DNA from 4 places in the Streptomyces sp. NPDC042346 genome. Region 4 is predicted to be linked to each of the others. Evidence: riboswitches for the same ligand, from Rfam matches in the RefSeq annotation. Region 4 holds a riboswitch; each other region holds the start of a gene.
What was found. Region 4 has a riboswitch for cobalamin ahead of ACZ6K0_RS22935 (energy-coupling factor ABC transporter permease). Riboswitches for the same ligand answer to the same signal wherever they lie in the genome.
Positions count from the first base shown of each region.

Region 1 (3,625 bases), on a different contig from region 4:
GTAGGCGGCGTCGAACTCCTCGCCCCACAGGTCGACGAGCTCGGGCACGTCCGCCGGGGAGAAGAGCGACCAGTCGGCGTCGGCGTTGACGCGGCGCATGAACTCGTCCGGGATCCAGTGCGCCAGGTTCAGGTTGTGCGTACGGCGCTGGTCCTCGCCCGTGTTGTCGCGGAGCTCCAGGAACTCCTCGATGTCCGCGTGCCAGGTCTCCAGGTAGACGGCGGCGGCGCCCTTGCGGCGGCCGCCCTGGTTCACGGCGGCGACGGAGGCGTCGAGGGTCTTCAGGAACGGGACGATGCCGTTGGAGTGCCCGTTGGTGCCGCGGATGAGGGAACCGCGGGCGCGGATGCGGGAGTAGGAGAGCCCGATGCCGCCGGCGTGCTTCGAGAGGCGCGCGACCTGGTGGTAGCGGTCGTAGATGGAGTCCAGCTCGTCCTGCGGGGAGTCGAGGAGGTAGCAGGAGGACATCTGCGGGTGGCGGGTGCCGGAGTTGAAGAGCGTGGGGGAGGACGGCAGGTAGTCCAGGCGGCTCATCAGGCCGTACAGCGCGCCGACCTCGGCGAGCGCGCGGACGCTCTCGTCCTCGGCGAGGCCGCAGGCGACGCGGAGCATGAAGTGCTGCGGGGTCTCGATCACCTTGCGGGTGATCGGGTGGCGCAGCAGGTAGCGCGAGAAGAGGGTGCGCAGACCGAAGTAGCCGAAGCGGTCGTCGGCGGTCTGGTCGATGGTCGCGTCGAGGCGGTCCGCGTGCCGCGCGACGAAGTCGGCGGTGCGGTCGGCGATCAGGCCCTCGCGGTGGCCGACGGCCACGGAGGCCGAGAAGCAGACCGCGCCCTGGCCGGCGGCCTCTTCGGCGATGGTGATCGTCAGGAGCCGGGCGGCGAGCCGGGAGTAGGCCGGGTCCTCGGAGATCAGACCGGCGGCCGCCTCGGTGGCCAGCTCGCGCAGTTCCGCCTCGTCCGACGTGGCGCTGCGGCCGCGGAGCGCGGCGGCGGCGATCTTGCCGGGGTCGGTGTCGGGGAGGTCGGCGGTGAGATCGGTCAGGGTCCGCAGCAGCACGGTGCCGGGTCCGTCGCTCTCGATCGCCGTGGCCGGATCGGCGGGCGCGATGGTCACGTGGGGGCTCTCCCTCGCTCGGCTCGGGGCCGCGGCGGGGGAAGGCGGGCAGGCGGGCATCCGTACGGACGCGCCGCGTCCACCGGCCCACTCCGCGAGGCCCGGACGTCAGTGACACCCGGAACGGCTGGACCGGGTGTGCTGTCGGCAGGTCCTCGGACTCACTTCGTACGAATCAACACGAAGCACACCGTTGCGGGACAGTTCCGGATTCGCGCCGGATTTCCCTGCGTCGACAGCGAGGACGAGCATACATGTGGGGGGCGCCGCTCGCAGAACCCCCCACATGTTGTGTCGTCCGTGTGTCAGAACTCCAGGGCGTAGGTCCGCAGCTGGTGGCCGGGAATCGGTTCCCAGTCCCGCTCAGGGGTGCGGACGAAGCCCATCCGCTCGTAGATCCGGTGCGCCGAGACCATCTTCGCGTCGGTGGAGAGCACGAGCCGCGCGCACCCCGGCAGGGCCCGTGCGCGGTCCGCACAGGCGCGGACGAGGGCCTCTCCGACGCCCCTGCCGCGAGCCTCCGGAGCGACCGCGAGCATCCGGAACTCGGCCTCGCCGGCGACGGCGATGTCCGCCCACGGGGTGGAGCCGGGGGCGAAGGTCACCCCGCCGATGATCCGGTCGTCCTCGTCGGCGGCGACGAGCACCTCGGCCTCGCGGGCCCGCCGGGCCGTGTCCTTCAGTACGTCCAGGTAGAAGTCGTCCTCGCCGTACAGCAGCAGCCCGTCGTTCAGGTATGTCAGCCCGGTGAGTTCCCCGAGCTCCTCGTGTTCCTCGGGCCGTACCGCCCTGATCGTGAAGTCCATGGGGGCAGTGTGCCCCGGGGGTACGGGAAGGGGCCCGGGATTTCCTGGCGGAGATCCCGGGCCCCTGTGTCGTACCGCGAGGTCAGTGCGCTCCGGCGCCGACCTTCGGGTCCGCCTGCGGGTCCGGCTTCGGCTTCGCCGCGCGGGCCGGCGCGTCGACCGTGTAGTCCGACGGGGAGGTCTCGTCGACGCCCTCGGGGGCCTTCAGGGCCTTGAGGACGAAGGTCAGGACGACCGTGACGACGACGTTGAGGACGAACGCGGTGAGGCCGATGTAGCCGATCTCGCCGATGCCCGGGATCTCGGCGGAGGAGCCGCCGAAGTGCTTCTGCGTCGGGCTGGCGACGCCGTACGCGGCGACCGTGCCGTAGACCATGCCGACGGCCCAGCCGGCGAGCAGCGCCCAGCGGTGGAACCAGCGGGTGAAGAGGCCGCCGACCAGCGCCGGGAAGGTCTGGAGGATCCAGATCCCGCCGAGCAGCTGGAAGTTGATGGCGACCGTCTTGTCCATGGTGAGGACGAAGGCCAGCGCGCCGACCTTCACCAGGAGCGAGACCAGCTTGGAGACCTTGGTCTCCTGGGCCGGAGTCGCGTCCGGCTTGATGAAGTCCTTGTAGATGTTGCGGGTGAAGAGGTTGGCCGCGGCGATCGACATGATCGCGGCCGGGACGAGCGCGCCGATGCCGATCGCGGCGAACGCGACGCCCGCGAACCAGTCCGGGAACATGGTCTCGAAGAGCTGCGGGATGGCGAGCTGGCCGTTCTTGACCTGGATCCCGGCGGCGATCGCCATGAAGCCGAGCAGCGCGAGCAGGCCCAGCATCAGCGAGTACAGCGGCAGGATCGTGGTGTTGCGGCGGATGACCTCACGGCTCCGCGACGACAGGGTCGCCGTGATGGAGTGCGGGTACATGAAGAGCGCGAGCGCCGAGCCGAGCGCCAGCGTCGCGTACGTCCACTGCCCGGCCTCGCCGGGGACGAGCGCGCCGCGCGGCTTGCCGGTCGCCGGGTTGGTCTGCGCGTACGCCTCGCCCGCCTTGGCGAAGATCTCGTCGAAGCCGCCGAGCTTGATCGGGATGTAGATGATCGCCACCGCGATGACGATGTAGATCAGGGTGTCCTTGACGAACGCGATGAGCGCGGGCGCGCGCAGGCCCGAGGAGTACGTGTACGCCGCGAGGACACCGAAGGCGATGAGCAGCGGCAGGTCCTTGATGAACCAGTGGGTGGTCTCGCCGCCGCCGACGCCCATCACGTCCAGGACGGCCTGGATGCCGACGAGCTGGAGCGCGATGTACGGCATGGTGGCGAGGATGCCGGTGACGGCCACCGCGAGCGAGAGGCCCTTGGAGTCCCAGCGGCCGCGCACGAAGTCCGAGGTGGTGACGTACCCGTGCTTGTGCGAGACCGACCAGAGGCGCGGCAGGAAGGTGAAGATCAGCGGGTACACCAGGATCGTGTACGGGACGGCGAAGAAGCCGGCCGCGCCCGCCGCGTAGATGGCCGCCGGGACGGCGACGAAGGTGTACGCGGTGTAGAGGTCGCCGCCGAGCAGGAACCAGGTCACCCAGGTGCCGAACGACCGGCCGCCCAGGCCCCATTCGTCGAGGCTGTTCTCGTTCTCGGCCCTGCGCCAGCGCGAGGCGAGGAATCCCATGACCGTGACGGCCAGGAAGAAGAAGATGAAGACGGCGAGTGCCACG
Region 1 is NZ_JBVJEH010000001.1:1,281,491-1,285,115, forward strand. Features, by position in the region: gene ACZ6K0_RS06115 (ribonucleoside-diphosphate reductase subunit alpha) at 1-1,116, opposite strand, end outside; adenosylcobalamin-variant (AdoCbl-variant) riboswitch at 1,258-1,355, opposite strand; gene ACZ6K0_RS06120 (GNAT family N-acetyltransferase) at 1,422-1,922, opposite strand; gene mctP (monocarboxylate uptake permease MctP) at 2,005-3,625, opposite strand, start outside.
Region 1: linked by a shared signal. The riboswitch ahead of ACZ6K0_RS06115 (ribonucleoside-diphosphate reductase subunit alpha) and the one ahead of ACZ6K0_RS22935 (energy-coupling factor ABC transporter permease) in region 4 are both predicted to bind cobalamin.

Region 2 (3,625 bases), on a different contig from region 4:
TCCCGCGAGTGACATGGCTCTCCTCGACGGGGTCCCCCGGTCGGATGGTCCGGTCCAGGGAGCGGAACGGGGCGGCGGGGGGTGAACCGGGCAGGCTCGCCGGTGCCCCGTAACGGCCCGGATTACCCGGGGTCGCAGGGTGACCGCATCGTGGACGCACTCCCCGGCGGGGGGCTAAGCGGAATGTCTTGACACCGGATGGGGACACCACGTCGCCCGCCCCAGTTCATCTTCCGTTCACCCAGGTTGCTTACGTTCGTCGAGCCACTGACGTCAAACGATTGCCTGGGTAAATGGAACACATCACGCTGCTGCTCGCCATTGTGGTCGTGACAGCTCTCGTGTTCGATTTCACGAACGGTTTCCACGACACCGCCAACGCGATGGCCACGACCATCTCGACCGGTGCACTCAAGCCCAAGACGGCGGTGGCCATGTCCGCCGTGCTGAACCTCGTCGGCGCGTTCCTGTCCGTGGAGGTCGCCAAGACGATCTCCGGCGGGATCATCAACGAAGAGGGCATTCGTACAGAAGTGATCTTCGCGGCGCTCGTGGGCGCCATCCTGTGGAACCTGCTGACCTGGCTCCTGGGCCTGCCGTCCAGCTCCTCCCACGCGCTCTTCGGCGGCCTCATCGGCGCAGCGGTCATGTCGGCCGGCTGGTCGGCCGTGAACGGCCCCACCATCGTCACCAAGGTCCTCATCCCGGCCGTCGCCGCGCCGATCGTCGCCGGCCTCGCCGCGATGCTGGCCACCCGGCTGACGTACAAGATCGGCGCCAAGACCGAGGCGAAGCACACCGCCAAGGGCTACCGGGTCGGCCAGATCGCCTCCGCGGGTCTCGTCTCCCTCGCCCACGGCACCAACGACGCCCAGAAGACGATGGGCATCATCACCCTCGCCCTGGTCACCCAGGGCGTCGTCGCCCCCGGCTCCAACCCGCCTCTCTGGGTCATCGTCGCCGCCGGCGTCGCGATCGCGCTCGGCACCTACCTCGGCGGCTGGCGCATCATCCGCACCATGGGCAAGGGCCTCACCGACCTCCAGCCGCAGCAGGGCTTCGCCGCCCAGACCAGCGCCGCCACGGTCATCCTCGCCTCCTCGCACCTCGGCTTCTCCCTCTCCACCACCCAGTCCTGTTCGGGTGCCGTGATGGGCGCGGGCCTCGGCCGCAAGGGCGGCGTCGTCCGCTGGTCGACCGCGACCCGGATGTTCGTCGCCTGGGGCCTGACCCTGCCCGCCGCCGCCCTCGTCGGCGCCGGTGCCGAGTTCCTCACCAAGCAGGGCCCCTGGGGCATCGCCGCCGTCGCGGTCCTGCTGGTCTCCGGCTCGGCCGTCATCTGGTCGCTGTCCCGCCGCAAGCCGGTCGACCACAACAACGTCACCGACGACGACCTCGACGGCGAGTCCGAGCCCGCGGGTGTGGTGACCACCGCCATCGCGGCCGTCACCCCGCCGCCGGCCGGTTCCGTCGCCGCCGTCGCGGACGAGGACCTCAAGACCACCATCCCCTCGCCGGTCCCCACGGACCCGGCCGCTCCCCCGGCCCCCGCCGCAGCGGTGTAAGGAACCAACGACATGAAGATCGACTGGGCAGCTCTCGGCGCCGTCTTCGGGGTCAGCCTCGTGGCGACCGTCGCCCTCGTGGGCCTCTTCACCCTCGGCATCATCGGCCTCTCCAAGCAGGAGCAGGCCGCCGCCCAGGGCGGCTCGGCCACGATGGCCCGCACCGGCGCCTACGCCTGCTTCGCCCTGTGCGTCGCGGCCGTGGCGTACGGCATCTATCTGATCGTCGCCTGACGGTCCTCCCTGTACGACGGCCGGGCGGTCCGCACCTTCGGGTGCGACCGCCCGGCCGTCGTGTGTGTGGTCCGTGTTTGTGGTGCTTCGCACAGTGACCTGTCGCAGGTCAAGGGTGAGTTGACGGGTGTTCGCGGGCCGTGGTGGACTGCCGAGGCCATTACGGCGGCAGCAGAGGAAGTCCGGTGCGAATCCGGCGCGGTCCCGCCACTGTGACCGGATCCGACGGGTCCGGAAGTCAGGAACTCTCGCCGCCGGTCACGTCGATCCAGGGCGCGGACCCTGAGTGAGGACCTGCGCCATGCCCGGCCGCACCAGAACCAGCCGCCTTTCCCCGGACGGATTCGCGTACGGCGCGGCCCTCGGGCTCGCCGTCGACCGGCTCGTCGGCGATCCCCGCCGCGGACACCCCGTCGCCGCCTTCGGCCGGGCCGCCGCCGCGGTCGAACAGCGCCTCCACCACGACCACCGCGGCTGGGGCGCCCTGCACACCGCCGTCTGCGCCGGCTCCACCGCAGCCCTCGGCGCACTCGCCGCCCGGGCCGTCCGGGACCGGCCGGCCGCCGCCGTGGCGCTCACCGCCGCCTCCGTCTGGGCCGTCGTCGGCGGGACGACCCTGGGCCGCGAGGCCCGTGCGATCGGCGGGGCGCTCGCCGTCGGGGACCTGGACGTCGCCCGGGAGCGACTGCCGCACCTGTGCGGGCGCGACCCGCAGTCCCTGGACGGTCCCGCGATGGCCCGCGCGGTCGTCGAGTCCGTCGCCGAGAACACCTCCGACGCCGTGGTCGGCGCCCTCTTCTGGGGCGCGGTCGCCGGCGTGCCGGGCCTCGTCGCCTTCCGGGCCGTCAACACCCTCGACGCAATGGTCGGCCACAAGTCCCCGCGCCACCGCCGCTTCGGCTGGGCCTCGGCCCGGCTCGACGACGTGGCCGGCTGGCCCGGAGCCCGGCTGACGGCCGTCGCCGCGACGCTCGCCGGAGGGAATCCGCGCGGGGCCGTACGGGCCTGGCGGGCGGACGCGGACCGGCACCCGAGCCCCAACGCGGGGCCCGTCGAGGCCTCGTTCGCGGGCGCCCTCGGCGTACGGCTCGGGGGGACCCTCTCGTACGGCGGGCGGGTCGAGCACCGGCCCGTGCTGAACGGGGAAGGGCGGCCCGTCGAGGTCGCCGACATCGACCGGGCGGTCCGGCTCTCGCGCCGGGTCACCGCCGTGACCCTGGCCGCCTGTGTCGGCGGCCGCATGATCATCGGTGCTGCCGTGAAGAACGCGAAGCGGAGGAACGCATGAGGGGTGGGGGCCTGCTGGTCGCCGGGACCACGTCCGACGCCGGCAAGAGCGTCGTGACGGCCGGCATCTGCCGCTGGCTGGTCCGCAAGGGCCTGAAGGTGGCGCCGTTCAAGGGACAGAACATGTCCCTCAACTCCTTCGTGACCCGCGAGGGCGCCGAGATCGGGCGGGCCCAGGCCATGCAGGCCCAGGCCGCCCGGGTCGAGCCGACCGCGCTCATGAACCCGGTCCTGCTCAAGCCGGGCAGCGACCGCTCCAGCCAGGTCGTCCTGATGGGCAAGCCGGTGGGCGAGCTGTCCGCCCGCGGCTACCACGGCGGGCGGCAGAAGGAACTCTTCGAGCCGGTGATGGCGTGCCTGGAGGAACTCCGGGGCATGTACGACGCCGTGATCTGCGAGGGGGCGGGCAGTCCGGCCGAGATCAACCTGCGGCGCACGGACATCGTGAACATGGGCATCGCGCGGGCCGCGCGGCTGCCCGTGGTCGTGGTCGGCGACATCGACCGGGGCGGGGTCTTCGCCCAGTTCTTCGGGACGAC
Region 2 is NZ_JBVJEH010000018.1:57,603-61,227, forward strand. Features, by position in the region: gene ACZ6K0_RS42785 (inorganic phosphate transporter) at 294-1,565, shown strand; gene ACZ6K0_RS42790 (hypothetical protein) at 1,578-1,799, shown strand; cobalamin riboswitch at 1,924-2,069, shown strand; gene ACZ6K0_RS42795 (cobalamin biosynthesis protein) at 2,101-3,087, shown strand; gene ACZ6K0_RS42800 (cobyric acid synthase) at 3,084-3,625, shown strand, end outside.
Region 2: linked by a shared signal. The riboswitch ahead of ACZ6K0_RS42795 (cobalamin biosynthesis protein) and the one ahead of ACZ6K0_RS22935 (energy-coupling factor ABC transporter permease) in region 4 are both predicted to bind cobalamin.

Region 3 (3,625 bases), on a different contig from region 4:
GGTCGCCGCCGGCTCCCTGGTCCTGGACTACGTCCTGAACGTGGCCGTCGCCGTCACCGCCGGCGTCGCCGCCCTGACCTCCGCCTTCCCCGGCCTCCACGACGACCGGCTCGCGATCTGCCTCGGCGTCCTCGTCCTGATCACCGGCGTCAACCTGCGCGGGATCGTCGATTCCGCGCGGGCGTTCATCGCCCCCACCGCGGTGTTCATCGGCGCCATCATGATCCTGATCGTCGTCGGCCTCTTCCGTGACGCCCCGGTCTCCACGGCCGCGTCCGCCGGCCACGCCTCCGTGCTCGCCGACGACGCCACCACGGTCGGCGCCCTGCTCCTCCTGAAGGCCTTCGCCTCCGGCTGCTCCGCCCTCACCGGCGTCGAGGCCCTCGCCAACGCCGTCCCGTCGTTCCGCGCCCCCGCCGCCAAACGGGCGATGCGCGCGGAGGTCGCGCTCGGCGCGCTCCTCGGCGTGATGCTGATCGGCCTCTCCGTGCTGATCTCCCGCTTCGGTCTCCGGCCGGTCGAGGGCGTCACCGTCCTCGCCCAGCTCGCCGACGCCTCCCTCGGGCACAACTGGGCCTTCTACGTCGTCCAGTTCGCCACCATGGTGCTCCTCGCGCTCTCCGCGAACACCTCCTTCGGCGGGCTGCCCGTCCTGCTGAAGCTGCTGGCCCGCGACGACTACCTGCCGCACGTCTTCGGCCTCAAGGCCGACCGCCAGGTCCACCGCCACGGCGTCGTCTGGCTCGCCGTCGTCTCCGCCGGTCTGCTGGTCTTCTCCGGCGGCGACACCAACACCCTCGTCCCGCTCTTCGCGATCGGCGTCTTCGTCGGCTTCACCCTCGCGCAGACCGGCATGGTCCTGCACTGGCGGGCGACCCGGCAGTGGGGCAGGGCCGCGCTCAACGGCCTCGGCGCCGTCCTCACCGGCGTCTCCGCGATCGTCGTCACCGCCACCAAGTTCCACGACGGGGCCTGGCTGATCGTGATCGCCCTCCCGGCCCTCGTCCTCGCCTTCGAGGCCGTCCACCGTGCCTACGGCAGGATCGGCGAGCGGCTCGGCGTCGGCCGCGTCCCCGAGCCGCCGCACCGCGCGCGCTCCCTCGTCCTGGTCCCGGTCTCGTCCCTGACCCGGCTCACCAGCGAGGCCCTGACCGCCGCGGTCTCCCTCGGGGACGAGGTCCGGGCGGTCACCGTCTGCCACCCGGACGCGGAGGACCGGGAGGCCACGGAGGCCCTGGAGCGCGACTGGGCCCTGTGGAACCCGGGCGTCCCCCTCGTCCGGCTCCCCTCCGAGCGCCGCACGCTCGGGCGCCCGATCACCGCGTACGTCCACGGACTCCGGAAGGCCGAGCCCGACACCCGGATCACCGTCCTGATCCCGGAGGCCGAACCGGAACGGCTGTGGCAGCGGCCCCTCCAGAACCGGCGCGGCGCCCTCGTCGCCCGGGCCGTCCGCCGGGACACCGATGCCGTCGTCTGCCGCCTCCGCTACACCGTGTAGAGCGCCGAGCGGAGCACGAGTGGGCACCGCGCGGAGCACGGCGCGGAGTACCGCGCGGACGCGTCCCGCGACGGGCGAAGCACGGGCGGACGGGGTAGATCTCCCCTGAGAGGCGCGTCTGAGAGGTACGTCGCCGGTGACGACAGGGAGGCCGCCGTGGAAGGCAGAAGCAAAGGGTTCGTCCACTCCTTCAACCGTCTCGGCGGGTACGGCTTCGTCGTCCCCGTGGGCTCCGAGGAACAGGTGTACTTCAGCGCGGCGGACATCGAGGGAGAGGCCCAGTCGCTCTCCGAGGGCCAGCAGGTCACCTTCGTGCTCGTCCTCGGCGACGGCCGCTTCGAGGCGAAGGAACTGCGCCTCTGACCTGGCCCGCGACCGGAGGTGCGACAGGTCGCCGGTGGTACTGTGCCGAGGCCAGTCGCACCTTTGTGCTCACCCGAACGGGCGAGCGTACGGGTCAGGGAATCCGGTGGGAATCCGGAGCTGACGCGCAGCGGTGAGGGCGACGGGCGGAGCATCGGCCACTGGGCGGCGGAACAGGCCCGGGAAGGCGCTCCGTCCGGCTGACCCCGAGTCCGAAGACCTGCTGGCGGCCCCGGCGTCACGCCGTCGACCGGGGAGCACCCGTACGACAGGCTCCGCGTATGAGCCGTGGACGCAGAGGAATGCTCCGTGCCGTTCGCACACCACCCCGTCCGCTCCGCCGCGCTGCTCCTCGCCGGCACCCTCACCCTGCTCCTGACCGCGACGGGATGCGGCGGCGGACCCGCCGGGACCACGTCGGGGAAGGGCCGGGGCGCGGAGCCCGCGGCCGGCTACCCCGTGACCCTCGACAACTGCGGTGAGCGCGTACGGATCGACCGCCCGCCGCGGCGGGCCGTCGCCCTCGACCAGGGCGCCGCCGAGATCCTGCTCTCCCTCGGCCTGGCCGACCGCATGGTCGGCACCGCGACCTGGACCGACCCCGTTCTCAAGGGACTTGAGAAGCAGAACGCGAAGGTGCCGCGCCTCGCCGACCGCTACCCCTCCTTCGAGAAGGTGCTCGACACCGAACCCGACTTCGCCGCCGCCTCGTTCGGGTACACCCTCGGCAAGGGCGGGGTGGCCCCCCGCGAGCAGTTCGCGAAGCTCGGCGTCCCCACCTACCTCTCGCCGACCGACTGCGCCGGCAAGGACAACAGCGGCGACGGCGACGGCGTCCGCACCCGGACGCTCACCATGGAGACCGTCCACGGCGAGATCCGGGACCTGGCCCGGGTGTTCGGGGTGCCGGAGCGCGGCGAGAAGCTCGTCGCCGAGCTCAAGGGCCGGGTGGCGAAGGCCGCTTCGGCGGGCGACTTCACGGACGTCTCCGTCCTCTACTGGTTCGCCAACGCCGAGTCCCCCTACATGGCGGGCTGTTGCGGCGCGCCCGGCGTCGTCACCCGCGCGCTCGGCGTGAAGAACGTCTTCGACGACACGCGCGAGGAGTGGCCCCAGATCAACTGGGAGACCGTCGCGGACCGCGACCCCGACGTGCTCGTGATCGGCGATCTGACCCGCCGGTCGCAGTCGGCCGAGAGCGCCGCGAAGAAGATCGCGTTCCTGGAGTCCGACCCGGTCACCAGGAACATGACGGCGGTGAAGCGGAAGCGGTACGTGCTCCTCAGCGGCCAGGCGATGAACCCCACGATCCGTACCGTCGAGGGCGTCGAGAAGGTGGCCGCCGCGCTCCGCTCGTACGGACTCGCCAAGTGACCCTCCCCGGACCGGCCAAGACGTCACGCGGGGGAGGCACACGACCTGAGGGCGCTGCGCGACCCGAGAGCGGTGCGCGGCCCCGTGGCGGTGGTCGTGGTCGTGGGCGGCCTGTCGGCCGCGTGGTGGCGGACGGTGGTCGGGCGGTGCTGTGGGTCCTGGCCGGGCTCGCCGTCCTCTGCGCGTCGATCGCCGTGGCGATCACGATCGGGCCGGCGGACCTCCGCGTGGGCGAGGTGCGGTCCGTCGTCACCGCCCACCTGACCGGGGGCGTCTCGGACCTGTCCCCGATCCGGGACGGGATCGTCTGGAACCTGCGCCTGCCCCGCACCCTCCTCGCGGCCGTCTGCGGCGCCGGACTCGCCGTGTGCGGGACGGTGATGCAGT
Region 3 is NZ_JBVJEH010000012.1:348,008-351,632, reverse strand. Features, by position in the region: gene ACZ6K0_RS36890 (APC family permease) at 1-1,501, shown strand, start outside; gene ACZ6K0_RS36885 (cold-shock protein) at 1,658-1,864, shown strand; cobalamin riboswitch at 1,900-2,106, shown strand; gene ACZ6K0_RS36880 (ABC transporter substrate-binding protein) at 2,174-3,238, shown strand; gene ACZ6K0_RS36875 (FecCD family ABC transporter permease) at 3,361-3,625, shown strand, end outside.
Region 3: linked by a shared signal. The riboswitch ahead of ACZ6K0_RS36880 (ABC transporter substrate-binding protein) and the one ahead of ACZ6K0_RS22935 (energy-coupling factor ABC transporter permease) in region 4 are both predicted to bind cobalamin.

Region 4 (3,625 bases):
ACGCCCGCGCTCCGCTGGGGCCGGTGACGGGACGGGTGGGAGCGGGTAGGGCGAGGGAATGGGAGTGGGAGTGGGAGTGGGAGACGGTATGAGTGAGACGTTCGGTGCGGAGTTTCTGGTGCGGTGGCTGGAGGCCGTGGCCGGGGCCGTGGAGCGTGAGGCCAATCGGCTCACCGAGCTGGACTCGGCGATCGGCGACGCCGACCACGGTGTCAATCTGAAGCGCGGGTTCACGGCCGTGGCGGAGCTGCTGGCGAAGGAGCCGCCCGCGACGCCCGGCGCGGTGCTCGTCGCCGCCGGGCGGCAGCTGATCTCCACGGTGGGCGGGGCCTCGGGGCCGCTGTACGGGACGCTGCTGCGCCGTGCGGGCAAGGCGCTGGGCGAGGACGAGCGCGTCGGCAGGGAGCAGCTGGCGGAGGCGTTCGGCGTCGGTGTGGCCGCCGTGTCCCAGCTGGGCGGCGCGCAGGTGGGCGACAAGACGATGCTGGACGCGCTCGTCCCGGCCGTGGAGGGGCTGCGGAGCTCGTTCGCGGCGGCGCGCGCGGCGGCCGAGGAGGGCGCCCTCGCGACCGTACCCCTCCAGGCCCGCAAGGGGAGGGCCAGCTATCTCGGCGAGCGGTCGATCGGGCACCAGGATCCGGGGGCGACATCGTCGGCGCTGCTCTTCGCGGAGCTCGCCGGGACGGCCCGGTCGGAGGGGGCGGCATGAGCGCGGCGGCGGCGCCGGTCGGCATCGTGCTGGTCTCGCACAGCGCGGACGTGGCGGCCTCGGTGGCGGCGCTGGCGCAGGGCCTCGCGGGCGGCGGCGCGACCGCGCCGATCCAGCCGGCGGGCGGGCTCCCCGACGGCGGCCTGGGGACGAGCGCCGAGCTGATCTGCGAGGCGGCGAAGGCCGTCGACGGCGGCGCCGGGGTGGCGCTCCTGGTCGACCTGGGCAGCGCGGTCCTGACCGTGAAGGCGCTGCTCGCCGAGGGCGACGAGCTGCCGGAGGGCGCCCGGCTGGTCGACGCGCCGTTCGTCGAGGGCGCGGTCGCGGCCCTGGTGACGGCGAGTGCGGGCGGGGATCTCGACGCGGTGGCCGCGGCGGCCTCGGAGGCGTACGCCTATCGCAAGCGGTGAGGGGGTCTCGGCCGGGTCGACTTGATAGGCAAGTGAACAGTTGCCTATCCTGGGGTGGTGGCCGACGACCTTTTCAAAGCCCTGGCCGACCCCACGCGCCGCACGATCCTCGACGAGCTCGCGGAGAAGTCCGGACAGACACTGTTCGAGATCTGCTCGCGGCTGAGCATGAAGCATCAGCTCGGCATCTCGCGCCAGGGGGTCTCCCAGCACCTCACGGTGCTGGAGGCCGCCGGGCTCGTCGAGACCAGGCGGGAGGGCCGCTACAAGTTCCACGACCTGAACACGGCCCCCCTGCGGCACATCACCGAGCGGTGGCCCGTGCCCGACACCCCAGGACCGGAGAAGAGCACCCCATGAAGATCCATCTGACCAGCGTCTTCGTCGACGACCAGGCCAAGGCCGAGCGTTTCTACACCGAGATCCTCGGCTTCGTGAAGAAGCACGACGTCCCGCTGGGCGAGACGGACCGGTGGCTGACGGTCGTCTCGCCCGACGAGCCCGCCGGCACCGAACTCCTCCTGGAGCCCGCCGGCCACCCGGCCGTCAAGCCCTACCGCGACACGCTCGTCCAGGACGGCATCCCGCTGGCCCAGTTCGCGGTCGACGACGTGCGGGCGGAGTACGAGCGCCTGACCGGCCTCGGCGTCCGCTTCACCCAGGAGCCCCTGGAGATGGGCCCCGTCACCACCGCCGTCTTCGACGACACCTGCGGCAACCTCATCCAGATCGCGACGAAGCCGCAGTAGTCCCAGCGGCCGGCCCTCCCGGGCGTCACCCTCTCGGACGTCAGTCGAGGTCGGGGCTGGAGTCGAGGTCGGGATCGACGTCGGCATCGAGGTCGGCATCGAGGTCGGCGTCGAGCACGGCGTCGACCTCGATCTCGACGAGCCATTCGGGGTCGATGAAACGCGAGACCTCGACGAAGGTCGTGACCGGCCGCACCTCCGCGAACCGCTCGCCGTGGGCGCGCGCGGCCTCCTTCCAGCGGGTCACGTCGGTGAGCATGATCCGCGTCCGCACGACGTCCGCCGCCGACGCCCCCGCGGCCTTCAGCGCCGCCTCGGCGATATCCAGACACCTGACGGTCTGCCCGTACACGTCGCCGGGCGCGACGGTGGCCCCGTCGTCCCCGATGGGCGCCGTCCCCGCGACCGCCACGTGCGCGCCCTTGCGCACGGCCCGGGAGAACCCGATCTGCGGTTCGAGCGGTGAGCCGGAACTGACCGTCTGTCGGACATTCCCCATCGGTCCGTACCCCTTCGCGTTGTGATGCACCTGATCAACGCACTAGTGTCGCAGGGCCTTGGTGTACGGGAAACCGGTGAAGTACCGGTGCGGCCCTCGCCACTGTGATCGGGAGTTCCGGCTCCACACCCGAGGGAGACGCCCCCGGGCAAGCCACTGCACCGCTGCGGGCGACCGCCGCGGCGTGGGAAGGCGGAGTCGGGACGTATGACCGTCAGCCAGGAGACCGGCCAGGGTGCGTTGTCCATCCACGAGGTGCTGGAGAGGGTCTCCCGACCATGCATATAGCCGAGGGGTATCTGCCCCCCGCTCACGCCGCCGCCTGGGGCGTCGCGGCCGCTCCGTTCATCGTCCACGGGGTCCGCGCGCTCACCCGCGAGGTGCGGTCCAACCCCGAGTCCACCCTGCTGCTCGGCGCCGCCGGCGCCTTCACGTTCGTCCTGTCCGCGCTCAAGCTCCCCTCCGTGACGGGCAGTTGCTCGCATCCGACGGGTACGGGCCTGGGCGCGATCCTCTTCCGGCCACCGATCATGGCGGTCCTCGGGACGATCACCCTGCTCTTCCAGGCCCTGCTGCTCGCCCACGGCGGGCTCACCACGCTCGGCGCCAACGCCTTCTCGATGGCGATCGTCGGGCCCTGGGCGGGGTACGGGACCTATCTGCTGGTGCGCCGGTTCGGCGCGCCGCTGATGGTCGCCGTCTTCTGCGGCGCGTTCGTCGCCGATCTGTCGACGTACTGCGTCACGAGCGTGCAGCTCGCGCTGGCCTTCCCCGACCAGGGCAGCGGCGTGCTGGGCGCCCTGGCCAAGTTCGGTTCCATCTTCGCCGTGACGCAGATTCCGCTCGCGGTGAGCGAGGGCCTGCTCACCGTGCTCGTGATGCGGCTGCTCACGCAGTCCAGCAAGGGCGAGTTGACCCGGCTGGGCGTGCTGGGCAGGCCCGGCGCCGAACGACCCGAGGGGGCGACCGCGCGATGAGCGTCACCGTCAGCCGGAACACGAAGATCAACGCGCTGCTGCTGCTCGTCGTCGCCGCGCTCGCGGTGCTGCCGCTCGCGCTGGGGCTCGGCGACCACAAGGAGGAGCCGTTCACCGGGGCGGACGCGGAGGCGGAGACCGCGATCACGGAGCTCCAGCCGGAGTACGAACCGTGGTTCAGCCCCCTGTACGAACCGCCGTCCGGGGAGATCGAGTCGGCGCTGTTCGCCCTCCAGGCCGCGCTCGGCGCCGGTGTCCTCGCGTACTACTTCGGCGTACGG
Region 4 is NZ_JBVJEH010000005.1:328,362-331,986, reverse strand. Features, by position in the region: gene dhaK (dihydroxyacetone kinase subunit DhaK) at 1-27, shown strand, start outside; gene dhaL (dihydroxyacetone kinase subunit DhaL) at 89-709, shown strand; gene ACZ6K0_RS22955 (PTS-dependent dihydroxyacetone kinase phosphotransferase subunit DhaM) at 706-1,119, shown strand; gene ACZ6K0_RS22950 (ArsR/SmtB family transcription factor) at 1,177-1,479, shown strand; gene ACZ6K0_RS22945 (VOC family protein) at 1,476-1,868, shown strand; gene ACZ6K0_RS22940 (RidA family protein) at 1,909-2,367, opposite strand; cobalamin riboswitch at 2,410-2,616, shown strand; gene ACZ6K0_RS22935 (energy-coupling factor ABC transporter permease) at 2,646-3,344, shown strand; gene ACZ6K0_RS22930 (energy-coupling factor ABC transporter substrate-binding protein) at 3,341-3,625, shown strand, end outside.